4 regions of the Hahella aquimaris genome follow, and region 4 is predicted to be linked to each of the others. Evidence: predicted binding sites of a transcription regulator. Region 4 holds the regulator's gene; each other region holds the start of a gene.
What was found. The regulator sigma-54, encoded in region 4, starts transcription at its own class of promoters, with help from an activator protein. The targets are predictions, from matches to a motif close to TGGCACNNNNNTTGCTNT.
Positions count from the first base shown of each region.

Region 1: O5O45_RS11750 (PEP-CTERM sorting domain-containing protein) is a predicted target of sigma-54. The motif match lies at 4,413-4,430, and genes of this name have one in related genera.
Region 2: O5O45_RS12395 (PEP-CTERM sorting domain-containing protein) is a predicted target of sigma-54. The motif match lies at 2,558-2,575, and genes of this name have one in related genera.
Region 3: O5O45_RS15025 (BON domain-containing protein) is a predicted target of sigma-54. The motif match lies at 2,439-2,456, and genes of this name have one in related genera.

Region 1 is NZ_CP132203.1:2,579,149-2,586,425, forward strand. Features, by position in the region: gene O5O45_RS11740 (CAP domain-containing protein) at 1-542, shown strand, start outside; gene O5O45_RS11745 (ImpA family metalloprotease) at 952-4,047, shown strand; gene O5O45_RS11750 (PEP-CTERM sorting domain-containing protein) at 4,488-5,222, shown strand; gene O5O45_RS11755 (hypothetical protein) at 5,352-5,837, opposite strand; gene O5O45_RS11760 (copper chaperone PCu(A)C) at 6,045-6,512, shown strand; gene O5O45_RS11765 (DUF7482 domain-containing protein) at 6,603-7,133, shown strand; gene O5O45_RS11770 (Crp/Fnr family transcriptional regulator) at 7,139-7,277, opposite strand, start outside.
Region 2 is NZ_CP132203.1:2,768,550-2,775,826, reverse strand. Features, by position in the region: gene O5O45_RS12410 (substrate-binding periplasmic protein) at 27-794, shown strand; gene O5O45_RS12405 (transposase) at 1,011-1,241, shown strand; gene O5O45_RS12400 (hypothetical protein) at 1,474-2,343, shown strand; gene O5O45_RS12395 (PEP-CTERM sorting domain-containing protein) at 2,625-3,371, shown strand; gene O5O45_RS12390 (BON domain-containing protein) at 3,493-3,813, shown strand; gene O5O45_RS12385 (OmpA family protein) at 4,056-5,498, shown strand; gene O5O45_RS12380 (DUF1840 domain-containing protein) at 5,671-5,979, shown strand; gene O5O45_RS12375 (PRC-barrel domain-containing protein) at 6,195-6,920, shown strand; gene O5O45_RS12370 (BON domain-containing protein) at 6,958-7,269, opposite strand.
Region 3 is NZ_CP132203.1:3,393,397-3,400,673, reverse strand. Features, by position in the region: gene O5O45_RS15035 (L,D-transpeptidase family protein) at 1-668, shown strand, start outside; gene O5O45_RS15030 (M15 family metallopeptidase domain-containing protein) at 653-1,582, shown strand; gene O5O45_RS15025 (BON domain-containing protein) at 1,715-2,353, opposite strand; gene O5O45_RS15020 (substrate-binding periplasmic protein) at 2,881-3,621, shown strand; gene O5O45_RS15015 (hypothetical protein) at 3,717-4,079, shown strand; gene O5O45_RS15010 (hypothetical protein) at 4,128-4,550, shown strand; gene O5O45_RS15005 (hypothetical protein) at 4,570-4,905, shown strand; gene O5O45_RS15000 (mechanosensitive ion channel family protein) at 4,983-5,906, opposite strand; gene O5O45_RS14995 (Dps family protein) at 6,130-6,633, opposite strand; gene O5O45_RS14990 (DUF1244 domain-containing protein) at 6,875-7,168, opposite strand.
Region 4 is NZ_CP132203.1:269,267-276,543, forward strand. Features, by position in the region: gene mgtE (magnesium transporter) at 1-92, opposite strand, end outside; gene O5O45_RS01355 (HPr family phosphocarrier protein) at 330-599, opposite strand; gene rapZ (RNase adapter RapZ) at 694-1,554, opposite strand; gene ptsN (PTS IIA-like nitrogen regulatory protein PtsN) at 1,581-2,045, opposite strand; gene hpf (ribosome hibernation-promoting factor, HPF/YfiA family) at 2,052-2,360, opposite strand; gene O5O45_RS01375 (RNA polymerase factor sigma-54) at 2,476-3,972, opposite strand; gene lptB (LPS export ABC transporter ATP-binding protein) at 4,095-4,820, opposite strand; gene lptA (lipopolysaccharide transport periplasmic protein LptA) at 4,817-5,341, opposite strand; gene lptC (LPS export ABC transporter periplasmic protein LptC) at 5,325-5,903, opposite strand; gene O5O45_RS01395 (KdsC family phosphatase) at 5,908-6,444, opposite strand; gene O5O45_RS01400 (KpsF/GutQ family sugar-phosphate isomerase) at 6,444-7,277, opposite strand, start outside.

The sequences.
Region 1 (7,277 bases), 2.3 Mb from region 4:
TCGCCCCTATCCTGCTGCTGACTGGAGCCCTTTCCCTTGCAGGCTGCGGCGGCTCTGGAGGAACTGGCGGCGATAGTGTTGCGGACGACGGAAGCGACGACGCTTCCCCCACGGCATGCCAAATGACGGAATTAGACAAGCAGTTGCTCAAGGCGCACAACCAGGCTCGCGCACAGGCGCGTTCTTGCGGAGATAAAAATTATGACAGAGCGCCTGCGCTGACATGGAATTGCAAACTCGCCACTGCCGCCAACGCCCATAGCAGCGACATGGCGGACAACAATTTCTTCGACCACACCGGCTCCAATGGCCTCAGCGTCGGCGCGCGGGTGAAGTATCAAGGGTATTTCTATCAAGTTGTCGGAGAAAATATCGCGGCGGGTTACGGCTCGGTCTCGCAAGTCATGCAAGGCTGGCTGGACAGCCCCGGGCACTGCGCCAATATCATGAGCAAGAACTACACGGAAATGGGCGCCGCCAGAATAGATGCATCCGGCGCAGACTACCCCAACTACTGGACCACGGTTTTCGGGCGTAGATAACACCTATTACGCCAACGCCGTCACAATTAATTTATAACGAAATCACTTTTCGACTAAATACAACATTAATTAGGCCAAAAGAACTAATTTAATTTAATGTTTTTGGCTGACTGATCCTCCAATGGATATGTTTTATCCTCTTTAACTCTTTATTTATATCTCTCTAATTATCTGTTTTTAAATGCGATATTTTAAATATCGCATCAATACCATGCGTTTACAGACCGTTTGTTAAGTTTGGTTCAAAAACAGTAATTTAATAAAACATAAATACACAAATAATTACATATAAATTGGCGCGCCTTCACATTTTATAATTGTTGTCACGCCACTTATGGCCCGCGTTTCTACGCCAACGTAATATTGCGGGTTTTTTGATCAACGCCAATGTAGAAAACGAGGATATAAGATGTTGCGGTTTCATCCTTTAGCCGGATCGATACTCCTGTTAAGCGCCATCGCCTTGACCGGCTGCGGATCTGACGACAACGCCAAGACCGGCGGCAATAACGGCAGCGGCGACAATGGAGCAGAAGTTGACGGCGGAAATAATTCCGACGACACAGGGTCCGACAGCGGCGACGGCAGCTCCGATACGGACGACAATCAGGCCCCAACTATTTCCGGAACTCCAAGCCCGGCCGCCAAAGAAGGCGAGCCCTTCAGCTTCACCCCAACCGTCAGCGACGCGGAAGGCGATACGCTCTCTTTTCAGTTAATGAACGGTCCCGCCTGGATGACAATCGACGCCGCTACAGGCAAGGTTTCAGGCTCCCCTGACGCAGATGACTTGGGCATGGCTAAAGGCATAGTCATTCGCGTATCCGACGGAAAAAAAAGCGCCGACTTGAAGTTTGACCTGGAAGTCGCCTTCAACCCAGTAGAGCAAGCTATTCGCACGGGCAATGCAATGGTCGTCGAAAACAGCCGCGATCTGGCGTCCGCCGCGTTAAGGACCATAGAGAATAACCGCACCCGCTTTGCTCAGGCCCGCATCGATCTATTTCAACTGAATACCGATGGAACCGCTACAAGCGATAGCCTCACCGCCATTGATTGGGATCCAACTCACGATGCGGCGCAATTAAGCGCCATGTTCGGCGAGAACGAAGCCATTTTAATATCCAATGCCGCCAATGAAGGAAAAACCGTTTATAACCGCGGTTTTGGCGTCATCGGCGAAGACGATGCGCGTTACATGGTCCTCGGCGGCAATCCCATGCGTGATCGCGGCAGCGCCAATGAGCAAATGCATCAGTTCATGAAGAACGCCATCGTGTGGCTGACCGGTAGAAATAACTTCGACACCCAGCCTCTGAAGCTGGTCATGGCGCAAATGGATGAAAGCTACTGGTTTCATGACGCCAGCGGCGTGCGCAAGTGGCTGGATCAGCGCTATGGCGAAAGCGTCAGCTACAACGCACAGGGAGATTGTGATGGCGCCAAGCTGGCGAACTGCCTCAATGAAAATCCTGACCTGCTGATTATTTCCCAAAAAAGCGAAGAAGCGGATGTTGACGCCGTCACTGCGACGGTTGCCGCCGCCATGGCCAAGGGAACGCCTGTACTGTATTTACACTGGGACGGTAATTTAACCAGCTTGGGCGGCAAACTCTTCACACTGTTTAACGTGTCTTACCAAGAGGACAACTACTGGAAAAGACTGTATCTGAGCGGTTATGACTCCATCGACGATATGGGCGTAATCCCAGAGAGCGTTGCGAAAGTAAAGACCATGCTGACCCACTTTGAAAGCGAAGACTACGCCTTCGATTGGTCCGCCTGCGATGGCGAAAACTGCTCCGCCGTCAGCGGCCTGAAGGCCGGTTTCTTTGAAGGCGCAGACGAAGTACGCAGTATCATGTCCAACCTGGACAAGAGTAAAACGGATATCTTCGCCAACGAAGGTAAACGCTATCAGAAGTTGCTGGCGTTATTGGGCGACCACTACCGCGCCAGCGCCACCTATCCTATGGACAAGATTACGACGGAAGATAATGCGTTCCTGAAATCACTGTACGCGGACTACTCAGTCTACAACTATCGCGCACTGAATCCGGCACAGAAAGACATGGGCAACTTCAGCCGCAGCAACTTCGACCATGTCTCTCCAGTCACTAAAACCATAGAGATGGAAAGCAAACGTTACTTCCGCGCCGCCGGCGTCTACGCCCTGCCCGGTCATACGGTCAAAGTGACACGCCTGGACAACGCCGACGTCGCCACGTCCATCTTTGTCAACACACAGCGTTCCGGCGCCACCCATCAGTTTGAGAAGAACGGATATACCCGTCCGAAATTCCTGCAGACGCCGAAGTTCTGTATCAAGTCCGGCGAGAGCATTACCTTTACCTCCACTTACGGAGGCCCTGTGCAAATTGAGTTTGGGAGCAACGGTAAAAATGTTTCTTTCCGTTTCGAGAACGTGGGCGAACATCCCTTTTGGAACGGCGAAGAAGATAACGCCAGCTTCGAGCAGGCCCTGGCTCAGGGCGACTATGACTGGGCGGAACTCGTAACGCCGGGCTTCGAAGTGCACTCCAAGCTAGACAAAATGCGTAAGTCCATGCAGGACGAAAACTGGAAAACCGGCGCAGCTTTAGCGGCGGGAACCATGCGTTACATTCATAACTTCCCTCATGTTCTCGCCGGCTTCAAAGGCCCGGGCATTGACGTAGTGGCGGAGATACACGATTTCGCGGCGGCGCATAGCCTGGAGATAGAGCATATCGATATCGTGAAGCACATGAATGCGGATCAGGCCACCTGCGGTTACGGTTGCTCCGGCAATCCCTATGACGCTTACTGGGAGTTCAGCCCAATCGGGCACGGCGACATCCACGAATTAGGACATGGCCTAGAGCGCGGGCGTTTCCGCTTCAATGGTTGGGAAGGACATGCAAGCACCAATCCATATTCCTATTACTCGAAGTCGCATTACTACCTTGATACCGGCAAAAATCCGAGCTGTCAGTCACTGCCCTTTGAGAGCATGTTCAACGTGCTGCGTGATTCCGTCAGTAAATCCGACCCTCAAGCCTATGTGCAAAGCCAGAAGTTAACCGGCTGGTCCAACGGCGCGGGCATTACCATACAGATGATGATGACCGCTCAGGGCGAGGGCAAACTGAATGACGGCTGGAACCTGCTGCCCAGACTGCACATCCTCGACCGCAACTTCAATGCGGCATTAGCTAGCGAAGAGACTTGGTCGGCGGCGAGAAGCAATCTTGGCTTCTCTCAATACAGCTTGGCGGAAGCAAAAAGCATCAACAGCAACGACTGGATGACCGTCGCGGCGTCCTACGCCACGGGCCTGGATTTCCGGGATTACCTGTCCATGTGGGCGCTGCCGTTCAGCGCCAAGGCGTCAGCCCAGGTCGCTTCCTTCAGCCTGCCTGTGGCGCCCCGCAAGTACTATGCGTCTGGCGGCGACCAGTTCTGTTATGGCCTGGATAAGTCGAGCATTTTAGTGGACGGCGTGCAAACCTGGCCCAGCCTGTAAAACCTTTCTCCGTCATCCTGACAAGTACCAGATGGTTATTTAAGCGGCGCTAAGCGCCGCTTTTCTCTTCGACCACGCCAGCGCAGATGTCCGATATAACGAACAGTTGTCAGCTATTTTATAGTTCCACCCTCTAAAAACCGGGTTAGCCTGTCCGATCTCACTGACATGTAAAAGCGCCCCGCCATTTTATGAACATCGTTTAATTCTCTATTTTTCATATAGTTATAGAAGCATCATAAAGCGTCTTGATATGTCTGTTTTCCCAGACTCCCCCCTTTGTATGTCAGTAAATTTTACGGATTAGGTAATACGGACTATTCGATGACTATCTGTCACATTGAAAAATAAGGTTAATTTATTTTTGGCACAGCCAATGCGTGAGAAAGCGGTGATGTACTCAGACCTAACTAAACAAATTAAAAGAAAAGGAGTTGGTTATGACCTCAAAAATAAAGCACGCCCTTACCGCGCTGTCTTTGAGCGTAGCCGCAGTCAGCGCACACGCAGTCACTATTAACGATGGCTACAACGGGGCAGGCCTTTCATACAACGGCGACGTTTTTGGCGATCCCAATGTTTATCAAGTTGATCGGATGGAAGTCACCTACGACAGCGACAACCTCTATGTATCCGTATTCACCAACTTCTTCGAAGGCGCGGATTCGTACGGACACAAGTATGGTGACTTATTCATTAGCGTCGATGGCTGGAGTCCCTTCGGCAACGCAGCGGATCGTTACAAAGACGATGACATCACCAATGGTGAAAAATGGGAGTTTGCTCTAGACACTTCTACCGGCGATCTCTACAGCCTGTCCATGGTTGATTACATGGATCAGCTAGTCAGTTCCGGCACTAGCAGCAGCGTTAGAAAAAATCAGGAAGTCGCCGTTAACACCAGCAAAGCCACTTTGGTAGCCGGCGAAACTTCCAGTGTAGATTTAAGTGGCGTCAGCAACACCGTCGGAACTATGGGCGTCCTGTCTTATACATTGACTCTTGCGGATTTGGGCATCACTGACCTGAGCTCTTCCACCTCACTGGGACTCCGTTGGGCCGCCACTTGCGCTAACGATGTGATTGAAGGCGGTTTAAGCGTTCCGGAACCTGGCACGTTGGCAATGTTAGGATTAGGCTTGGTGAGCCTGGGCCTCCGTCGTAAAAAAGCCTGATTTCTGCAGATTCGTATAAGTAAGTCGATAAGAACAGGGTGACAGGTGTAGGGCGCAGCGAAGAGTGTAGAGTTTTTTTACACTCTTATTACACCACTCCCAACTACAACCGAACAGGGACGTTTTTACTTACTCCGTGACAAACTCCGACACCAGCGCCAGCGTGTCGCTTTCTCTGGCGATGAAGACAGTCGCTCGCCACTGCATACGCCCGGTAATACACACAGGCAGATAGCCCTCGCCTTGATAAACGCCATTAGCAGTTTGCGTTAGTTTGACCTGATTCAACCCCATGTACATATCAGCCCCCTCAAAGTCGACTCGGATTCGCTCCGCGTTTATACCCTGTAACTGGAGACGAATCGGAAACGCCCGCGAAGGATGAATTGGCTCATCACCGAATGAGAAACGTACATCGCCTTCGTTTACGGATACCTGACATTCGCCCTGTCCAGGCGCACATTCAGTGGCTTGCATATAATGAATATTCTTGAATTGATCGATATCGAGAGAAGCCGTGCTGGGGAACCATTGTCGCAACAGGCTTAACGACGCCAAAAACAACACCAAGGCGAGCAATGCTGCGCCCCGCACCCAATAACGCTTGAACTGCAACGTCAAAACCTCATTCGCGTTGATGATGGGAAGGATATGGCCGCGCAGTGTGCCTTTCGGATCAGAAATTGTCCAGCGACAATTTGACGCATAACTCCGCGTTAACGCTACATTTTCTCAGTGAGCGCCCTGTGTTAGGCTTGAACTCCGATTGAATACCCAGATCATTAGCCGCCTCAATACTGTGACCGTACTTGATATCTCTCAATGATGATGAAAAAAAGCCTGATCCAAGCTCTTCTCGCCACCACCCTGATATCCTCGCCAGTTCTTGTCTCCGCGCAAAATGAAGGGGAAAAGACGATTGAGACCAGCGACGCCTGGATTCGTTTTACGCCGGGAACCATTCCCATGGCGGGCTACTTCACCCTCAATAATTCATCTGACCAGACTATCACTATAACAGGCGCTGAAAGCGCGGATTTTGGTCATGTCATGATGCATCAGACTGTCAACGACAGCGGTCAGATGAGCATGCAGCATATGGGAGAAGGTCTTGATGTGGCGGCGGCAAGCCATGTCACTTTCGCCCCCGGCGGCATGCATCTGATGCTGATGCAACGTCAACGACCGCTGACTCCCGGCGACCATGTCAACGTCACCCTGAACCTTGCCGATGGCGGCGCGATTTCCGTGGAGTTTGAAGTCAAACCTATTTCTTACGAGGGTCCCTGACACGACTCCGTTTTCTACCCTTACTCTCATTCAGGCGTAATAGCGCGTCCTTGTCTACACTGAAAAGGAATGCGAACAAGGGAGTTGGTCATGCTGCGCACCGCCATATGGGTCTTCGTCCTCGCCCTGCCCGGCTGTGCGGGACAGGGATATACCAATGCACACAACGCCTATATTAATCTGGCGGTGCATCCCGCCTGGTACGACGGCGAGCGCGTCTACTACATCACCACGGACGTCTCCGATCAAGATATGGCGGAGAAAATGCAGGCTAATTACGCTCCCCGCTTGAAAGACGCGATCCCAGATTACCCCAAACCGCCTCAGGTCCGTACCGTTCTGGAAAGGGTCTATCGGATCCGAAACTTCGAGCAGCCCAGCATATTTCCCTCCGCGCCAGAGCCTTTGGATTCGCAAAGCGTCAATATGCAATACAGCCTCTTATGGCTAATGTATGAGGTCGTCTGGAAAGCCGGCGTTACTCCCGTGGAACTGAAATCTGAGGAGCAGGTTTTCGTGGCGGAGAGTCAGGGAAAGCTGGAAATTCATCGTACAGACATTGTGGTGAATTGCCCCGTGGCGCCATACCAGGGCGAACGCATTGACCGCTACGAATGGTGATTGCGCTATTCCAGCATGCCTGCCTGTGACTTCAGCTCATCCATATCCAGGATCTGGATTTCACCATAGGACGTGGCGATAAGCCCTTTCTGCTCCAGTTCTTTCAATATCTGGTTAACCGTCTGTCTGGACACCCCCAGCATC
Region 2 (7,277 bases), 2.5 Mb from region 4:
ATAAAATTCTAGAGAATGTCGGCTGCATGTTTAAAACGATATTGTTGTTTTTGTTTGCCTGGGGGATCGCTTGTCAAAGCATCCGGGCCGAAGAGAGGGAGTATCGTTTTGTCACGTTGGAGTTTCCTCCGCTGGAGTTTACCGGGGAGAATGGCGAGCCCACTGGCGTCGCTGTAGAGGTGGTGCATCGCATTATGGCCGCCTTGGGGTTGCGGGTCAGCATTGACGTGCATCCCTGGAGCCGCTCTCTGGATCGGGTGCGCAAAGGGGATGCGGACGCCATATTCACCGCTTACAAAACCCCGGAGCGGGAGCAGTTTCTGGACTACTCCAACGTGGTGCTGATTCCCCAGGTTATTGCGCTGTACGCCAGGAAAGACTCCCCCATTAATTTCAATGGCGATTTGCTCGCCCTGCAGGATAAGCAATTCGGCGTGGTATCCACGATCAGCTACGGCGCGGTGTTTGACCAGATGCGTAATCAATTGAGAGTGCAGCGCGTCGAAGATATTGAGCAGAATTTCAAGAAGCTGATGTTGGGGCGAATTGATGTCCTGATCAGCAATATTTACGTTGCGGACTGGGAGCTGAATAAAACCGGCTTCAACAAACATATCTCCCGGTTGCCCTTGGAAGTGGAGCGCTTGCCCAGTTTTATCGCTTTTTCCAAGGCGCGGGGTCTGACGGCTTTACGCGATCGTTTTGATAAGGAACTGCTAAGACTGAAGGAGAGCGGCGAGTTCGACGCCATTGTCGCCAAGTACGATCTGACGGTGCCGCCGGATATTCAATAGCTTAAGGAACCTCTGAATAACTCTCAGAGTCAGTCATAATACGGCTGCCTAACTCTGCAGGAAGACTTTCCATGGAGTAGATGACTTTCTCCGAAGCCGAATAGCAGAATTAAGAAGCTAAGACCCGCCGGGAAATCTTTCTGGAGCGGATGGATAAGCTGATTCCCTGGGAACGGCTGGAGAAGAACGTCGCCCCCTATTATCCCAAGGGTGAGAATGGCCGGCCGCCGTATCCGCTTTGCTGGCCTGCGCCTGTCAGATCGATTGCCGGATGAAACCGCGATACTCCATTTTCGTCACCTGCTGGAGCGTCACGGTTTGAGCAAAGCGCTTTTCAAAGAAGTGAACAAACAACTGCAGAAGCAAGGGCTGATGATGCCGGAAGGCGGCATCGTGGTCGCTGCGATTATTTCCGCCCCGAGTTCCACCAAAAACAAGAGCGTTTAACGCGATCCAGAAATGCGTCAGGCCTAATGTATGGTTGCGCATTTAATGGTTGAATTCAGGGCAAGGGATTTCCTTATATCTTATGGGGAGAAACCTGATAAATAATCCCGTAATTGCCTGATCCATTTTATATGCTTTAGCAACTAAACTTCCTTCTTTAAGAATGGGTTTTTAAGAGGGGGAGATTATCCTTTTAACATTTAATCATTATCAATGAATGGAGTCTGTCTCGATGGAAGAACAAAAAAATCACCATGTTAATGGGAGAGATAATACTGCATTGCCTATGCTAGGTAGGAATAGAATGGCGTCTCGAAAAAACTCATGGCTTTTGTATACAGGCGCCTTTCTTTTTCTTGGACATCCGTTAACCTCCTATGGCGCGTTAATTACTCAGGACTGGACTTCAAAGGACAAATCCAAAGCAACTGTTACGCTTCGGGGAGGCGAAAGCATAAAGCTTCCCAAAAAAGGCGGCGGAGAAGTCACAATAGCATGTAAAGGGGCTGTCGAATGCTCACTAACGCTAGCTGATTTCAAAGATAAAAAAGGGAAAATTACATACGATACCAATCTCGCTGGCTTGCAGGCGATGTCGGGTACTATCGACCAAGGATTGGCAACATTTGAGATTACGACTACGGGTGACTGGGAGGGGTTGTTTTCTAGTAGCACTGTTACCGCGAGCTTAATTGACTCAACTGGCTTTAACGCAACAGTGGGTCTTCCAGGGGACCAGATACCGCAGGGCGGAGCAATTGACTACAGCACAAGATGGTTTTCAGAGGACGTTATCGGGTTAGATCCTGTCACATTTGATGAAATAACACTTGGCGATTTTTTTCTAGACTCAGTCAGCCCACTAACGTCATTTGAGTATGATGTACTTGACTCATCAATGCCGATGTTAGCGGCTACGTTCACAATTGGTGAACAATATCGGTTTAGCACAGGTTTGGAGATTACCGGTGAAGTCACAAAAGAAATGATTGTGCCGGAACCTGGAGGACTAACTCTATTGGGTATTGGGCTGCTTTCATTATTCGGGCTTTCAAGCAGAGAACTTAGGAGCTCTGCTCGTGGCGTGTTGCAAAATATTTAATCGAAAATGGGGTGTTGTTATCCTTAAATATTAGATGTGTATTTGAAATATAATTATAGATCTGCGATTTAATGTATTATTTTGAGGCTTTTTTGTTGTATTTTTGATCTGTTTTTCTAAGCTTAACAGTTTTGTGTCAGTAAATTTGTTAAATATAAGGTTGCAGGTTATGGCTGATCTTATTCCGTGTTGATAATAAATGAGTAAATGTTAATGGCATGATCGACGCCATTTGGAATGGTCGCTGTACTAATCTTTTTTGAAATTTAAAAGGAATTGTTATGAACGCTATAATAAAACAGGCACTAACTGTATTGGCTCTATGTATGGCTACAATCAGCGCACAGGCTGTAAGTATTGATGATGGTTATAACGGTGCGGGTCTTTCGTACAATGGCGATGTACTTGGCAACCCAGACGTTTACCAGATCACTCATATGGAAGTAACTTACGACAGCGCTAATTTATATGTCTCTGTATTTACGAATTTTTTCGAAGGGGCTGATTCCCTTGATTATAAGTATGGTGATTTATTTATCAGCACTAATGGTTGGCGCCCCCACGGCACAGCGGCAAATCGCTACGGCGCTGATGACGTTAGCAATGGCGAGCACTGGGAATACGCGCTCGATACGGATACCAGCGATTTGTACAGCATATCTGAAGTCGATTATATGGATCAGTTAGTACTATCAGGCCCAGGAACAAACTTTCGTCACAATCAGGAGGTCAGTGTTAACACATCTAAAGCGACCATGGTGGCAGGTGAAACGTCAAACGCTGACTTAAGTGGAGTGAGCTCTACGGTAGGCGCGCCAGGGGTTATCTCTTACACATTGACTCTGGCGGACTTGGGGATCATGGACCTTAGCGTGTCCACGGCTTTGGGGCTGCGTTGGACGACCACCTGCGCCAATGATGTAATCGAAGGAGGGGTGAGCGTCCCTGAGCCAGGAGTCTTCGCTATCTTTATGCTTGGTTTCTTAAGCTTGGCGCTTTCCCGTCGTCAAACAACCCGAGTCAGATAACTTTCTGGCTTGGGCCGCAAAGTTCGGAGCCTATGGGTAAGTGCGATAACGCACCGACCACCGTCGTTCTCGATTGTATGCTCATCACTCCAATGTGAATCAGGTAACAGGAGACGCAATCATGGACAAAAATAATGTTGAGGCCGAAGAAGCTTCGCCAATGGCGGCCACAAATTCGGCAAGCCCGAATAAAGGCGACAACAGCTTCATTAAAGACAGCTGGATAACCATGAAGGTCAAACTATCTTTGTTTTGCGCCAAGAAGGCGCCTGGGCTCAGCATCGGAGTTTGCACGAATGACAGTGTGGCGACATTGACCGGCCACCTGCACAGCGCTGGCGAGCAGATAGCGGCTGTGAGAGCCGCCAAGAGCGTCCGTGGAGTAAAAAAAGTAGAGACGAAAGACCTGACCTTTGATCCCGATGTCGTCATGAAACATTAGATGCCAGGAAAACTCGGCTCCTCCCTCCCTGTTCAAGGAGCGCTGTCCAGAGCGCAGACGATTATCACTCAGCACTGATCTCTGGCGGCGCTCTGTAAGAACCAGCGCTTTTTCGCCTCAGATTGGAAAAGACGCTGACGGCAAACCAAGCCTGACGACGACGCAAGAAGCATGTTTATCGAATAGCGATTGAATACGTGGCGCGAGGCAGTCGCCCCCACCCTTAAAATGGAGACTCTGATATGAAAAGAGTAACTGCATTTCTCACTGTGACCACATTAACCTTGGGATTGGCGAGCTGCGCAAGTCGCACCTTGCTTAGCGATCAAGCCGCCTATCAACAATATCCCGTTCTACCTGAGCTACATGCCCAGCTAACGCAAGGGCAAGCTGATGATTTGAACGTATTTTCTCCGCAGCGTTTTAGTATGGCTTCCAAGTCTTATCAGGACGCTCTTAATCGGGGAAAAGCGGGCGACTCCAAAGCGGACAGTCTCGCCAAGCAGGGGCTGGCGACACTGGGTGAAGCCAGAGAAAACGCTCAACTTGCAGCCTATCATCTCGATGAGGTGTTCGCCGCCCGGAAGAAAGCCTTAGCGGCTAATGCGGATAAAGTGACCCCGGATGTCTTTCGCCAAGCTGAAAGCGGTATGGTTAATCTCACCGGGCTGATCGAGAAAGGTAAACTGGAAGAAGCCAAAGCCGGGCGCTCGGATATCGCCAAGCTTTATTCGAAAGCGGAGCTGGCCGCGTTGAAAGGAAATATCGTGGATCAGGCCCGTGACGCCATCGCCGCCGCCAAGCGCAGAGACGTTGATGATCTGGCGCCCAGGACCATGGCGTTGGCGCAAGAGGAATTTCAACTGGCATTAAAGACCCTGGACGCGGATAGAACCGATACGCAGAGAGCGCAAACTCACGCGCAAAAGGCGCTTTGGAACACGCTGCGCGCAGAGCATATCGCGGATATGATCACACACTTTGATGAATCGGATTTCAATGAAGAAGACAAAGTGCTTTGGTATCAGCAACAGGTAGCAAATATTGTCGCTCCTGTGGTGAGCGATGCCTCATTTAATCTGCCTAATAAAGAGTTGGTAAAAGATTTAAACGCGCAATTAGTGAGTATTTTAAATAAAAACGCCTCATCGATGGTTGCATTGGAGAGAGCAAATGATAGAGCGCTGAACATGGCCTCCGAAAAAGCGGATATCCTCACTGAGCAAAAAAATGCAGCGCAACGGGATCAGGCGATTAAGGAAAAGTTCATCGCCATTCAGTCGCTTTTCAGTCAAAAAGAGGCCGAGGTTTATAGGCAATTGGATAACGTGTTAATACGGGCTTACGGCTTTAATTTCCCTTCTGGAGAGAGTGAAATACAGGGGGAAAACTATATTCTGGTGAATAAAATCATCGAAGCGATCCATGAATTTCCGGGAGCCGCTATTGTGGTGACGGGGCATACCGATGATCGAGGCAGTAAGAATATGAATCAGCTGTTGTCCGGCCAACGTGCGGAAGTCGTTGCGCGCATTCTGGCGGAAATCGGCCGCATACCCGCCCAGAAAATTTCGGTGCAAGGATATGGTGAGCAGCAGCCTGTCGCCAGCAATGAAACCGCTCAGGGCAGAGCCAGCAATCGCCGGGTGGAAGTGCTGATTGTGAACCCCGAAGACTTTGAGTAATAACCTGATTCCTCAAGTCGACGTCTGTTCAGACGTTCTTTGGCCGCTATTTCATATTGGTGGTAACCAGACCAACTGTCTGTATGGTGGCGTACATCCCCTAAAGGCCACTTTGTTGAAATAGCAAGGGCGGTGCAATAGAGCCAGGCGACATAAAAGGGAGAACGCCTCTATGCTGGTAACTTTTAAAACAGACGCTTATTCCAACATTACTTTGTTTGGGGATATCGCACAGACATTCCTCAAGATCATGGGGCATAGCGGCGCCGTACCTGGATCAATTTCCGCCGCCGAGGCGCCCGCAGCCCTAAACCGGCTCTCCAGGGCGATTGAAGGTGAGCAGTTTTCGACGCCAACAGTGGAGGCCGCAAATGATGACGATGACGAGGAGCCGGCGGTGAATTTGAGAAATCGGGCTTTGCCGCTCATTGAACTTCTGAAGGCGGCGGTGGACTCAGATGCCGCCATCATGTGGGAATAAGGAAGGAGAGTCTGTGCTGGTAGACGGGCTAATTTTGAAGTGCTGGGGCGATAGATATAAAAGCCTGCGCCGGAAATGACGTAAGTCCTGACGCGGTGGCTTGTGTGCGCTGGCGAACCGACGTCAGCGTTAGTCTGAGCCAGTATGTACCTACACTTCGGCGTAGTGTCAGCGGCGGCGTTTGAGGTATTCCGTTATCACCCAGGAGACAGACAATGCTACGCACCATCAAAGATTTGGAGGGCTATGCGATCGGGGCCAGTGACGGCGGGATTGGTCAAGTCAAGGATTTTTACTTTGATGACGAGTCATGGGCGGTACGCTATCTCGTTGTCGAGACTGGAAGCTGGCTAGCCAGTCGCAAAGTGTTGATCTCACCCATTTCGATAGGCGTCCCGGATTGGGGTAAGCGCACATTACCGGTGCTGATCAGCCAGCAACAGATTAAAGATAGTCCAGGCATCGACACGGACAAGCCGGTATCACGACAGCATGAAATGCACTACATGGGCTATTACGACTATCCCTACTACTGGCGCGGCGATGGGCTTTGGGGAGGTGGCGCGTACCCTGGCGCGCTGACATCGGATGCCAATGACGGCGATAAAGAGACATCCATTGGTCGCGCCGCCTCGGAAGATGGACAACAAGCGGAAGATATTCACTTGCGCAGCGCCAACGCCGTCATGCGCTACCATATTGAGGCCAGCGACGGTTTTATTGGACATGTCGAAAATATGCTGCTTAACGTGCAAACCTGGGCGATTCGTTATCTGGTCGTGAATACCAGCAATTGGTGGCAAGGGCATCAGGTATTAATCGCGCCGAAATGGATTAAGTCCGTCGATTGGGACTCTGTGACGGTGACGGTCAATCTAACACGGCAAGCATTACGCGAGGCTCCAGCTTTCGATACCCGTAAGTATTTGCATCGTCTGTAGCGCCAGCTGGAGACAATCGCTCATCGCTCCTGTTTGATCACTTCAGTTTCATCGCTGCACTGACAGATTTAACGCCGTCCACATTCCCCGTAATTTTGACGGCCTTGTCGATGTCGGCTTGGGAGTTAACAAAACCGCTGAGTTGCACTACGCCTTTGTAGGTTTCAACATTGATTTCCGAGGTCTTCAACGACGGCTCATTAAATACCGCCATAATTACCTTCGCGGTCAACACGCTGTCGTCGATATATTCGCCAGTGCTTTCCTGGCTTGAGGTTGTGGAACACCCCACCCAAAAGGCTAAAGACATAGCCAATAAATAGATTGTAAAGCGCTTGTTTGATGTCATGTTTCGAA
Region 3 (7,277 bases), 3.1 Mb from region 4:
GTGTGGTGGTGGGTAAGCCTTACCGGCGCACGCCCGCTTTCAGTGGTTTGATGACTTATCTGGTGGTGAACCCACTGTGGGAGGTGCCCACCCAGATTGCCGAAGAAGATATGCTGGAGCGTTTTATCGAAGACCCGGAATTTATCAACAAAATGGGATTCAGGGTATACAAAGGCTGGGGACGGGAAGAGGCTGCGCTCGACCCGGAAACCATTAACTGGGAAGAAGTCAAAGGCGGCAAGTTCCCCTATCGGCTGCAACAGGCGGCGGGCCCGATGAATGCGTTAGGACGTATCAAGTTTATGTTTCCCAATGAATTTAATGTGTATCTTCACGATACGCCGAGCAGAAGCTTGTTCTATAAATCACAACGAGCCTTCAGCTCAGGCTGCATCCGTCTGGAGCGGCCCCTGGAATTAGCCGCTGCCTTGATCGGCAGTAAGAGAAAAACCGGCATTGAGCTGGACAAAATACTCGCGTCGGGAGAGCCGACGACACTGCGTTTACCGAGCCCGGTTCCAGTGCATCTGCAATACTGGACCGCCTGGATGGATGACTCCGGCGTAGCGCAATTCCGTAAGGATGTATATGGAAGAGACGCCCGACTGCAGATGGCGTTTGAAGGAAAGACGCTGGCGCCGGAGGATAATGAATGGTTAGAGCACTAACGGTCATTACGCTCTGTCTGCTGATGACCCGTGCTTTTGGATTTGAACCCGGTAAAGTCGACTTCAGTATCAGCTTCAAAGGCGAAACCAGTGACTATCGGGTTATGTCCGCATTTCTACAGGCGTCAGAAGAATTTGTCTTCAAAATTAATCTGCCGGAGAGCGAGCAGATTGAAATAAGCGGCCAGGGCGATGTCGTCAAGGAGCCGGGCGATCGTTATCGCTGGAACGCTCCTGCGCATCCCGGGGTCAGTCGCTTGACCATTCGCAGGCCATCCACTGGGGCGCAAATCACCTTGAACCTGTTTGTTCTGGTGCCGGCGAACCAAGTTGAAGAGGGGATGTTGAATGGCTATCAGATAGGTCACTATCCTAGTGAGGCCTATCTCAATCAGGCTATCTATCTTCCGCCTCCCGGTTATCTCGAAGTCACCAAGGACATGCTGGATATCGAACTGACGCCAAATTATCGTTTGGAACAGTTTCTATGTCGGCAACCCTCAGAGTTCCCCAAGTTTCTGGTGCTGAGGGAAAAGCTGCTGCTCAAGCTGGAGTATTTGACAGAGCAGGTGAATGTGGCGGGTGTGCCGGTTTCATCGTTCGTTATTATGAGCGGCTTTCGCACTCCGTACTACAACACTTCCATTCGCAACGCCATGTACAGTCGCCATCAGTGGGGTGGAGCGGCGGACGTCTTTATCGATGAGGACCCCAAAGACGGTAAAATGGATGACCTGAATAAGGACGGTAAAGTCGACAAGAACGACGCAGAATATCTGGCGCAGCTGATTGAGCAGTTTGCCGAAACGCCGGAGTACAAATCCTTCATTGGCGGTTTGGGCGTATATTCCGCCAATAGCTACCACGGGCCATTTATCCATGTGGATGTGCGAGGCGCAACGGTCCGGTGGTAAGCCGGGACGCGGAACTGTCGTCCAATATGGGCTTTGAAGCAAATCTGATTGTTATCATTCTGACAGCGAAAAAAGCCCGAAGCCGTGAGGCTTCGGGCCCTGTTGACGTCTATGCGCATGGAATGCAGTTATTTAGTTGATCATCAACTTGTTTTTAACGGAATCCACATTGTCGACATTGCTGGCGAGTTTCTCGGCAAGGTCCTTCTCAGCCTCTGAATCCACCGCGCCATTCAGCGTTACCACGCGGCCCTCTGTATCTACATCTATATCAAGACCGGCGACCGACTCGTTGGCCAGTAGCTTCATTTTTACCTTAGCGGTAATAGTGGCGTCAGCCACGGAGCTTTTAAAACTCTCGTTATCCGCGTTTTCCTTCTTGGCCGGTGTGGAGGCTACCTGCAACTGGTTATCCACATCCTTGACGCCTTCTACGCTCAGGGTGATCTGTTCCGCCAGCTCTTTCTCCACCTCTGAACTGACTGTTCCCACCAGGGTCGCGTTGGAGCCGTTTACGGATGCGTCAATTTCGAACGCGCTCAGGTTCTCGTTGAACAAAATGGCGGTTTCAATCTTGCCTTCAGTCCAACCGTCCTTGAAATATTTCTTCGCATCTGCACTCATCTCTTCCGCTTGCTGACTAACAGTCTCTTCCGTTTTAACTTTATCGCCAGCTGCGTAAGCGGGGGCCACGGTCATCGCGCCAGCCAGGGTCGCAGCAATAAGAGCAGCATAAGCAGGTTTCTTCGTAAAAGTTTTTGGCGTCTTCATAACGATCTCCTTTTCTATCTTTTAAAGTCCCGGTTCTCTTTCGAGACCGGGTAACAGGTCTCTATGCCTCGTTGTCACTTAAGAGATTGCTAGAAGCGTGCCAAGTTATTTTTACGGATTTTAGCGCTTTTTATGCGCATATTGTCGCAATATTGCGCAACTCTCTCGTTTGATTGGTAATCTTGGGTAAAAGGCTTGCAGAACTTACAAAGTATTGGGTTAGCTTGATCGACTGGAGCGAGCGCCTCTTTTAGGTCTGCTAATTACCTGAGTAAAGCCGACTTCGGCGCTTGGTATCGCTTTGGCGGATCAGTTGTGTCGGTGTCAGGCGCGTACGAAAAAATCGCCACTACTGCTATATTGGTGATAATAACCATAAGCGAAAAACGCCCTCTGGTATGACCCTTCCACTCAGTAATCAGCGCATAGCCAAACGCCACAGCAAGCCTCTTTTATTCCTAAGAGACTCCTGTTTGCGGCGCTGCTTTAATCGAGTGAGGCCTAATAATCTGTTCTATAGCGTTATCGTGCTAGTAGTCTGTCTTGCTTTATTCCGCGTCGCTGAAGCGGCGGAGCGCCAAGTGGTGCTGGCCGCGACCGAGTACCCTCCTTATTACGGTGAGCATTTAGAGAGTAAGGGGTTTATTACGGAGATTATCTTCACCGCCTTTCAACGAGTCGGGTATGACGTGGAAGTGAAGTTTTTACCCTGGAAAAGGGCGTATGGTATGGCGCAGGCGGGGGATTTTGATGGGGTCTACACTGGGTGGTATCGAAAAAACAGGGAGCAGTGGTTTGAGTATTCAGACCCTCTTCCAGCTAACGAACTAGGCTTTTACGCACTGAAAGAGCGTCATATTTCCTATGACGCACTGATTGATTTACAGCCATACAAAATTGGCGTGGTGCGGGGCTATGTGAATCCCCCTGAGTTTGAACAGGCCAGATTGGATACCATAGAGGTCACCGAAGATCGCCAGAATCTTCTTAGCCTCTCCCGCGGCTGGATTGATCTTGTGCTGATTGATAAGTTTATGGGGCAGTATATTATCAACACGGAATTTCCCGACTCCGCCAACAAGTTCATCTGGCTCGACCCTCCGATCAAAGTGGAAAATCAATACCTGATGTTCTCCAGGAAAACGAAGAACTTTATGAAAACCTCCCAAGACTTCAATCACGGCTTAAAGCAATTGGCGCAAGAAGGTAAGATTGATGCGATTATTTCCAAGCACCGTTTGCTCTGGGTAACCTCAAAAAGAGAGTGAAAGACGTTCGCTTTGGGTAATGCGTAACGGTAGTGAGCGTGCGAGTCGTTATGCTTTCTGGCAACAATCATGCTGAATAGGACGGATTAACATAAGTGGACATTGAACTTACCGCTAAAGAAAAGCTGGACGAGCTAAGTGAGCGTTTGGGATGCAAGCTCGAAATACGAAAGCTCTGGCCGGATGAGTTTAATCCAGGCTTTTATTTCCGGTTTTATGGTTTGGTCGCCGATACTGTGCTAATGAAGGTCGAAGTGGTTGGTTCGTATTATTTTGGACTGCGAAATGGCGAAAGGATTGAAGAAATAGATATCTTTCCTTTCGTCAATGGAGAGAGAGTTTCCCCGTGTAATACCGAACATTATCTGTGGATGCATCGCGGCTCTATACGATGGGACTCTGTCGAAATGGGGTATGAATGCAAATACTCTATGGCTGAGCTGCTGCTTGATTCCTAATATCTGGTTGATGATCAATATGCATAGTAACCTGTATGTGCTTTTAGTATGTCTGAAATAAAACCGAATAGAGTAAAGGCGAATAAAGAGCTTTGGCCTGAAACCATAAAAAACTCTCATGACTTCCATAACCCACTATTTGATTTTTATTACGACAGTCAGTATGTGTGCAGGAAATGTAAAAAGACGACTATCTGGTCTGCGGAGCAACAAAAGTACGAGATAGAGGTGCTGAAAAAAGATTATTACGGAAAAGTTCTCTGTGAGCCCTGCTACGAAAAATATAATTCACTGAAGGGAAGGATTCGTGAGTATGAAAGGTTGTGGTTGATGGAAACGGAATCCAGTAAGGCTCATGCAGGGTATATAGCAAAATGGCTTGCTGATATTCAGGAGTTTAAAGCATACACAGATAAATATAGCCGGGGCATGGAGCATAAACTGCGCCGGTTGTTGGAAGTAAGTCAATGAATTAAGGGTGGGCTACATCATGAGCAACCAATATGAGATTGTTACGGTTGAAAACGATGTCCTAATTGTGGCTGTAGAGGGTTATGGTGATAGATATATTCTCTGGCAGAGAGGGTTGACTGAGGATACTGGTTCCGAGGATGGAATCTATTTTGAGTTTGATGATCAAATTAATGGCGGATTTAACTGCATAAAGAAATGCGTGGTCGCCAACGATGGTATTCGTGTAGAGATGACGGATGGTAAATCGATGCACTTTTACTTCAAGGAAGGCTTCAACAGGTTCGAGGAATTGAAATCGGGCTTATTACAAATCTATCAAGGCAGTGAAGATATACTTGAGTTTGCTTTTTGAGTCGGCCGTCCTCATATCAGTGGATTAGAGGCTCAAGAGGACGGCTATCAATTTTAAGTTGTTCCCTGCATGCTGACTTAAGCCGCCGAGGACTCCATCTCTTCAGTGCGAGCGCTGATGATCTGATCAAGCTGCAAGCCGCCTTTCGCCGCAAAATCCAGTGTGCGGATCGGGAAGGGGATGAGGATATCGGCTTCGTCCAGCGCTTTCTTCACCGCTACGACGCCTTTGTGCTGGGCGGTCATGAAGTCCACTTTTCCGGTGGGATAATCGATCCAATACCACACGACTAAATTGATGCTGCTGTCGCCGAACCCGGTGGCGAATACCTGGGTTTCCGTGCCGTTACGGTTGAAATTCAGAGCGTCGATGGCTTTGGTGATGACTTTGGCGGCTTTGTCGATGTCGTCGGCGTAAGAAATGCCGACCTGGATTTCGAGGCGGCGTTGACGGGTGATGGAGTAGTTTGTCAGTTTGTTGGTGAATACGGCTTTATTAGGAAGAATGACCCTTTGCCCTGAAAACGTCAGGATATGGGTATTACGCAGATTAATCGCCTCTACGGTTCCCATAATATCTGCGGTCGCCACAATATCTCCCACCCGAAATGGCTTGCGAACGCCCATAAATATCCCGGCGATAAAGTTCTCGGTGAGGTCCTGAAACGCAAAACCCAGCGCCAGACCAATGATCCCGGCCCCGGCGAGGAGCGAGGTGACAGTGCCCTGCAATCCTACAAAGCCCAGTGAGACGAAGACGCCGATCGCAACCAATACAATATGCACGATGGTGGAAAGCAGATTGGCCACTTCCACTGAGTCCAATGAACGCGTCAGCACCCGTCGGGTCAGGTTGGATAGGGCTTTGGCGATGTATAGAAACAGGAAGAAAAACACCAGGGCGACGATGGCGCTGGGCAGGTTGGCCAGTGCGGTTTCCGCCCATTCCTGAATGGAAGACCATACAATGTCGACGGCTTTTTCAAATTCTATTATGTCCATTGCTTAATCCTTAATCTGTTCATACAACAACTTCAACGATGTGGGCGAAGCCCCTCTACGTCCTGCAAACCTAACCAGTAACGCAGAAATCGTGCCGGTTTTAACCCTGAGACGGCGCAGCGCTCCACTGTCCTCTACTCATAAAAAAGGCCACCGGAGTGGCCAAAAAAAAGGAAGGTAGGATAAATGCGGAGGGTATCGTTTGGGTGGGATAGGGTGAGGATTACTCCTCAAGAAGGCTGCCCAACATCCAGACAGCCTGTTCGTGGGAAGCCAGTCTGTTGACCATAAGGTCCTCAGTCGCAAAGTCCTCGGCTTTTTGCGCCGCGGTGATGCATTTTCTACAGCTTGCGACTGTGCCCTCGTGGGCGGTAATCAATTCTTTAATCAAAGCCGTCGCTGTCCGCTCTTCTTTTGGAGAAATCGTGGAAAGCTCCGCCATGCGGGACAGGGCGCCGGGGGCTTTGTAGCCGATGGCGCGCATGCGCTCAGCGATATCGTCGATGGTTTCAGCGAGCTCTTTGTATTGCTTCTCAAACAGCTCATGCAGCGCGAAGAAATTCATGCCCCGGACGTTCCAGTGGGCGTATTGGGTGTAAAGATACAGGCTGTAAGTGTCGGCGAGCACGCGCGCCAGTTTGTCGGCGACTGAGTCCGCCTTGTTCTCTTTAATGCCCATATCCGGGGATGTAGCAGTCAGGTCGAGTTTTTTAGCGTGCTGATTCATAACCTCTCCTAGGTTTAGTTGCTTTCCCTGAATACAGCAGAAACCGGGCCAGGTTTTGAAAATATTTTTAAATTATTTATATATCAAATGGTTATGTGTGTATGAGGACATTGGGAGAGTAAGTTTTGTTCAGAAGAGCGCGCGCTGCGCCTGCAAGTTTTGCAATGGCTTTGCAAAACTTTCCCTGAGGAGGGCGACTCAGGCCCGTAGGCGTCGGCCTGAGCCTGAGTCGAGGGAAGAACTATTCGGGTTTGTTTTGCTCAAACTGTTTGAGCTGGCTGTCGCTGGCAGGTTTCTGATGCTTGGCTTTCCACTCATCGTAAGGCATACCGTAAACAATCTCTCTGGCCGCAGCGTCTTCCACCTGTTCGCCCCGTTCTTCCGCCGCGGCGCGGTACCATTTGCTCAGGCAGTTGCGACAGAAACCAGCGAGGTTCATTAGATCTATATTCTGAACCTCGGTGTTGTCCTGCAGATGTTTGACCAGTCGGCGAAACACCGCCGCTTCGATTTCGGTTTGGGTTTTAGAGTCCATAATTCAGCCTTGTTCTCAGTGAAGTAAAACGTACTTCCCAACGCTCTATTTGCCTGGCTGCCGTCAATAGGGCAGTTCGGCAAGTCATTGGCAAGTTCAACCGCAGATC
Region 4 (7,277 bases):
CGCGCGACCTGCTGCAAAGACCCGCTTTCCAGCGCTTCCGCAATGGAGCGCATACGGACCTTGGCAGTGCTTTTTTCGGTCGCTTGAGGCATAGACTTACATCCGCGTTTAGGGCGGCCCGCAACGGGCAGCGAGGAAATTGCCGGATTAAATACAGAGACGGGCTCTGCGCCGTTGTGGCGCCAGTATAAGCGAGCCCACTATAAAGTGTAAGTTAAGACGAAAAATAGTCTAAGGAAAATCAGGGAATTGTCTTACTTTATTCAAGCGGTTTGTATTGTCTGGTATGTTTGGAAGGGATGGGGCGAAGCGCCCCGAAAGCATTAGGGTTATTCACCCTCTCCGAAATAGTCCTCGATCAGAGCCTTGATGGCGTGAAAGGCTTCCTCTTCGTCCGGGCCTTCTATTTTCAAAGTGAGAAGCGTTCCCTTGCTGGCGGCGAGCATCATGACCGCCATTATGCTTTTTCCGTCAACTTCCTGGCCTTCTTTGGCTACTCTGATCTTACTGGCGAATCGGCCGCTGGTGGACACGAATTTGGCCGCCGCTCGGGCGTGCAGGCCAAGCTTATTAATAATAGTGACTTGTTCCTGGATCATGGGGCGCGATGAATATAAAAGATTGAAATTTCCTGAATGTTGGATTCAGGCCGGTTTAATTGTTAAGCGACAGTGGCTTCTTATTGTTAAAACCTTATTGCGCCAGCTCTTTGTGGCGCACTTGGACATTATCATATTTTTTCTTGAAATGCTCTCCCAGGCACTCGCAGATATAGACGGAGCGGTGTTGCCCGCCAGTACAGCCGATGCTGATCGTCATATAGGTGCGGTTGCTGTTCTGGAAGTGCGGAATCCAGGTCTCAAGAAAGCTGATGATGTGCTGCAGCATCTGTTCCGGTTCCGGATGCTGCTTAAGGAATTCAATGATTTCCTGATCAGTGCCTTTATAGCCGCGCAGTGCGGTGTCCCAGTAGGGGTTGGGGAGGCAGCGTACGTCAAACACCATGTCGGAATCCGACGGCACGCCATGCTTGAAGCCGAAAGACTGAAAGAGCAGAGCCAGCTCTTGGGTTTTGTGTCCGATAACCCTGATCTTTACCTGATCTCGTAACTGGTAAATGGAGAGGTCGCTGGTGTCTATGTAGAGGTTCGCCAGGGTGGCGATTGGCTCCAATAACTGCTTCTCTTTGGCGATGGCTTCTTTCAGCGATGTGCTTTTACTGCTGAGCGGGTGCTTGCGACGCGTTGCATGAAATCGTTTGATCAAGGTGGCGTCATTAGCGTCAAGATAGATGATTTCCACATCGATATTATGCGCTTGCAGAGTGGCGTAAATGGACGGGAAGTCCGATAAGTCCCTATAAAGATTACGGGCGTCTATGCTGACGGCGAGCTGCTGGTTTTGGGTTTTCCCCTGATCCAGCACCTCTTGGGTGAGAGGCGAGAGGAGACCGATAGGCAGGTTATCGATGCAGTAATAACCCATATCCTCCAAGACATGGAGCGCCGTACTTTTTCCGGAGCCTGAACGACCGCTTACGATAATCAGCTTCATGTCTTCCTCTTTCCATCGAAGCTGGATTATTTCTCCAGCACCCTCCTGAACAGGGTTTCGTCGTTGTCACAGTCGCGCAGGTGTTCGCAGAAGCGACGGTCATTGAATTTCTGGGCCAGTTGGCTCAGTAGGTCCAAGTGTTCGCTGGTGGCCTCCTGAGGCACGATCAGAACGAACAGCAGGTCTACGGGTTCGTTGTCTATGGCGTCAAAAGGGATCTTGTCCTTGAGTGTAATCAAGGCCCCTATGATGCGGTCGCAGTTTTCCAGGCGGCAGTGGGGTATTGCGATGCCCTGGCCGATACCAGTGCTGCCGAGTCTTTCACGGCAGATCAGGTTGGTAAAAATGGCGTTCTCGTCCAAAAATGGAAAATGTTGCGCAATCAGATTGGCGATATATTCGAGAACGCGCTTCTTACTCGAGCCCGACACCCCACAGCGTGTGAGGGCGGGCGAGATAATTGACTCAATAGTTAGTGTGGTTTGGGCCATGTTCTGTTATCTGGCGGATGCGCCGTGCATCCGATCAACGTGCTTCTCTTTGTGTTTGAGGATCTGGCGATCTAATTTGTCCACCAGTGCGTCAATTGACGCGTACATATCTTCGTGTTCAGCATTGGCATGCAGGTCAGCGCCGCTTATGTGCATGGTTGCTTCTGCAATCTGACGCTGTTTTTGAATGGAGAGCGTAACTTGGACATTACTGATACTGTCGAAGTGTCGTTCGAGCTTGTCGAACTTGTTGTTAACGTAATCTTTCAGTGCTTCAGTTAACTCGACTTGATGTCCGGTGATGTTCATTTGCATACTTTGCTCCTAATGCCAATATACGGTGCATTATGAATTTTGCACTTCCATGAAAAATACTAGCACATCCAGTTTGTGACTATTTGATTTAAGTCTTATACCTGTATTCCTCCTTTTAAATTAATCGCTTACGTTCATTGGAAGGCGGAATGGAAAGCGCCTCCCGGTACTTTGCGATCGTGCGACGGGCGACGTTGATGCCCTGTTCGCCAAGCAGCGCAGCAATTTTGCTGTCGCTCAATGGTTTCTTCGGTGATTCCGCCGCAACTAACTTCTTGATAATAGCTCTAATAGCGGTCGAAGAACACTCGCCACCCGTGTCTGTGCTGACATGGCTGGAGAAAAAGTACTTCAGCTCAAATACGCCGCGAGGAGTGTGCATATATTTCTGGGTGGTCACCCGGGAAATGGTTGACTCATGCATCTCCACCGCCTCCGCAATATCGTGCAGCACCAGCGGCTTCATCGCCTCTTCGCCGTACTCTAGGAATCCTTGCTGATGTTCGACGATTTGTGAAGCGACTTTCAACAGAGTTTCATTACGGCTTTGCAAGCTTTTGATAAACCAGCGCGCTTCCTGTAACTGATCGCGCAAGTAAGTGTTGTCTGAGCTGTTGTCCGCGCGTCTCACCAAGCCCGCATAGCCAGGGTTGATGCGGATCTTGGGGGCGATTTCCGGATTCAGCTCCACCAGCCACCGGCCATTGTTTTTTTTGACGATAACGTCAGGAACCACATATTCGGTATTGCTTTCCTGAATGCCTTCGCCCGGTCTTGGGTTCAAACTTTGAATCAGCTTTAGTACTTCCCGCAGATCGTCTTCTTTCAGGCGGCTGCGACGCATTAGTTGGGCGTAGTCGCGGTTGCCAAGCAGATTGATGTAGTGGCTGACCACCAGCTTGGCTTGACCTAGCCAAGGGGTGTCTTTCGGCAGTTGATTCAGCTGGCTCAGCAGGCAATCCTGCAGGTTGCAGGTGGCGACACCGGGAGGATCGAATTGCTGGATACGTTTTAAAACTGCGCATACTTCGTCCAGCTCAATTTCTTCTTCCCCCTCAGTTTGCAGACCGCTATGAATTTCATCGGGAGTGAGGGAGAGATAACCATCAGGACTGACTGCATCAATAATCGCTACGGCGATCATGCGGTCAATGTCGGACATGGGGGTAAGGTTGAGTTGCCAGAGAAGGTGGTCTTGCAGGGTTTCGCCTTTGCTGTTGCGGGACTCGAAGTCGTATTCGTCATCCTCGCCGCCGCTGTAGTTGCTTGATCCGCTTTGGAAGACATCATCCCAGGCGGTATCGACGGGCAAATCGTTCGGAATGGAGTCGGACCAGTTGTCCTCTTCAGCGAACCCCCCTTCATCCATGCCCGACTCCTGCGTTCGTTCCTTGCTGGAGTTGTTGGCGAGCATGTCGCTGATCGTATCGTTCTGAACGTGGTTGGGTGATTCGTCCTCTTCAGACACTTCCAGCATGGGGTTGGACTCAAGCGCTTGTTGAATCTCCTGCTGTAAATCCAGTGTTGAAAGCTGCAAAAGTTTTATTGCTTGTTGCAGTTGCGGGGTCATGGTCAGCTGTTGACCCAGCTTTAACTGCAATGAAGTTTTCATAACCATCTGATGCTTACCACCGATTCAGGCACAGATCTTGTGAGTTTTTCATAGTTATTAGGTGCTTTAATCCTAAGCTCTTGAGCCTTGAGGTCCATCTGGGATGGAGACCGCCGGTTAAACTAAAGTTTGAACTGGTCACCCAGATAGACCTCTCTAACCTTTGGGTTGGCAAGGATATCACTTGGGGCGCCGCTTGCGATAATAAATCCTTCACTGACAATATAGGCGCGTTCACAAATATCCAAGGTCTCGCGCACATTATGATCTGTAATTAAAACGCCGATGCCGCGCTTTTTGAGATGCTCAATAATCTGCTTGATATCGTTGACGGAAATAGGGTCCACCCCGGCGAATGGTTCATCCAGCAGGACAAATTTTGGCTCTGTGGCCAGCGCGCGAGCGATTTCCACGCGTCGACGTTCGCCCCCTGAGAGGCTCATGCCAAGGCTTTTGCGAATATGGGTGATGTGAAACTCCTGTAGCAGTTCTTCCATTTTTAGTTTGCGCTCCTTGCGGCTGAGATCTGCTCTGGTCTCAAGGATGGCGTAGATATTGTCCTCCACTGACAGCTTTCTGAAGACCGATGCTTCCTGTGGCAGATAGCCGATGCCCTTGCGCGCTCTCCCGTGCATAGGCAGGCCAGTGATTTCCGCTTCGTCAATGAATACGCTGCCTTTGTCGCTGGGGATCAGTCCTACCACCATGTAAAAGCAGGTGGTTTTTCCTGCGCCGTTAGGTCCGAGGAGGCCAACGATTTCGCCGCTGCGAATTTCAACGGACACATCTTTTACAACAGGCCGTTTTTTGTAGGCCTTGGCCAGATTTCTGGCAGTGAGGGTGCTCATTGTTTATTAGATTTGGGCGGATGATAGATGATTTCAACCTGCTCGGTTTGATTGCCCGATGAGGCTCCCTTTGCCGTGACTAAACGCTTGTCTGTGAAATAAATGATTTCTTCGCCTTCCACTGAGCTGTTGTCCTGAAGAATGCGCGCATGGTTACGCATAACGACTTTACTCTGGCTGCGGTCATAGTCCATGTTTTCTGCGTAAGCGTGGGTTTCAGTTTGTTTTTCTTCGTCAAACTGCACCAAATGAGCAGGCTTGCCGGTTGCTTGGAAGCGACTGATGCCATTGTCATCGGTGTATAAAATGACTTTGTCCGCCTCAATGCTGGATTTGCCTTGGGTAATGACGACATTGCCAATATAGGTGTCGATGCCTTTCTGGCCGTCTCTCTCCCAGCGACCGGCTTTGATGCGCACTGGTTCATCGCTGCCGTTAAGAAGGTCCAAAGCATGGCTTAACGGGGCGAAAATAAAGCCCAGCAACAGCGCCACGGTGAATAGTTTACTTGGGTTGTGCATAAACGCCGGTTACCTGAGAAAGTAATACAATAAGCTTTTTATCAATGTCCGCCTCCATTCCGACAGCGGTTAACTGATTGATATTTGAAGTTATCTTAACGGGTTGATCGGTGCTGATAAAGCGTGACTTGTTGTTGTAGTCAAGCGCTTGCGTTTGCATGAGAATCGGCGCGCCGTCGTTGGATGCGCCATTTACCTCTACATCTCCACGCAGTTTCAAGGTGTCCTGCTTGATAAGCAGTTCGCCCTCCAAAGACTCTACATGCCAGCTTTTCTCCCCTTGCTGGAAGATTTCCAGGTTGGGGCGCGTCAGTACGCCAGTGTCCGTATCGGGGTAGTGCTTCGCCAGTTGGCTTTGCAGGCGGCTGGTGAGTGCGCCTTCTTTGTTGTAGGTGGTGTAAACCGCGTTGATGACAAATGCGTCAGGCTCGTCTTTCAGGAGTGACTCTTCCTCGAAGAACGGGGCGCTTGCTTCGTCCTGATAGGCGACTAGATAAAAAACCAGAAACGCCGCCAAAGCCGCGTAGAGCCACTTGCTGTATTGTCTGAACAGTTCTGTCATGAAGTTATAAATAGGCTTCCAAGGAGGTGTGGAGCAGGCCTTTGGCCGCAAGAATCATATCGCTTACTTCCCTGACTGCGCCTTTGCCGCCTTGGGCGGAGGTGCAGTAGGCGGCATGTTGGCGAACAAACCAGTGACCGTTCGGCACAGTAACGCCAAATCCGCAGCTGCGAATCGCCGCAAGATCAGGCAGGTCGTCGCCAATATAGGCGCATTCATTCAGCTCCAAACCAAGCTTGTCACGAATTTCATTGAGCCCGACAAGTTTGTCTTCGCGGCCTTGCAGTAACTCTAAAATGCCCAGGTCGCTGGCTCTTTTGGCGACCATGGCTGACTTGCGGCCGGTGATGATGGCGACGGTTACTCCAGCTTTTTGCAATAGTTTGACGCCAAGTCCGTCGAGTATGGAGAACGGTTTGAATTGCTCGCCAGATTCGCCGAAGTAGAGAGTCCCATCCGTCAGAACGCCGTCTACGTCCAGGGCCAAGAGTTTAATCGGCTGTAAAGCCAGGATCTGTTGTTCGGTCAACGACGGCGACATCAAATGACTCCTGCGCGTAGCATATCTTGGGTGTTGAAGGCGCCGATGACTTTATTGTCAGCGTCGACGACAGGCAGGGCGTTGATCTTTTTCTCTTGCATCAACCCCAGGGCTTCTGCGGCGAGCATGTCTTTGGTGACAGATCGGCAGTTTGAGGTCATGACTGTATCAATGGCGCTGCTGCGTATATCAATGTTTTTGTCTAAAGTGCGACGTAAATCTCCGTCAGTAAACACGCCTAGCAGCTTGTCATTCTCATCGACAATACAGGTCATTCCCAGACCTTTCTGTGACATCTGCAGTAACGAATCACTTAGTGAGGCGCCTGATTTGACAACAGGAACAAATTCGCCCGTATGCATGATGTCGGATACCTTTAGAAGTAGTCTGCGTCCCAAAGCTCCGCCAGGGTGCGAGAATGCAAAATCTTCCGCTGTAAAGCCGCGTGCTTCCAGCAGCGCTATCGCCAGGGCGTCTCCCAATACGAGACATACAGTGGTGCTGGAAGTGGGAGCGAGGTTAAGGGGGCAGGCTTCTGTGACGACACTGGCGTCGATGTTGGCTTCTGCGATTTGAGAAAGTGTGGAGTTTGGGTTGCCGGTCATACTGACCAACGGCACGCCCATGCGTTTAAGTAGCGGTAGTATGGTGACGATTTCCGCGGTATTTCCCGAATTGGATATCGCCAGAACGACATCTTTGGGGGTTACCATTCCCAGGTCGCCATGGCTGGCTTCTCCTGGGTGAAGAAAAAAGGAAGGGGTGCCGGTTGAAGCAAGAGTGGCGGCAATTTTATTGCCTATATGGCCTGATTTTCCCATGCCTGTCACTAC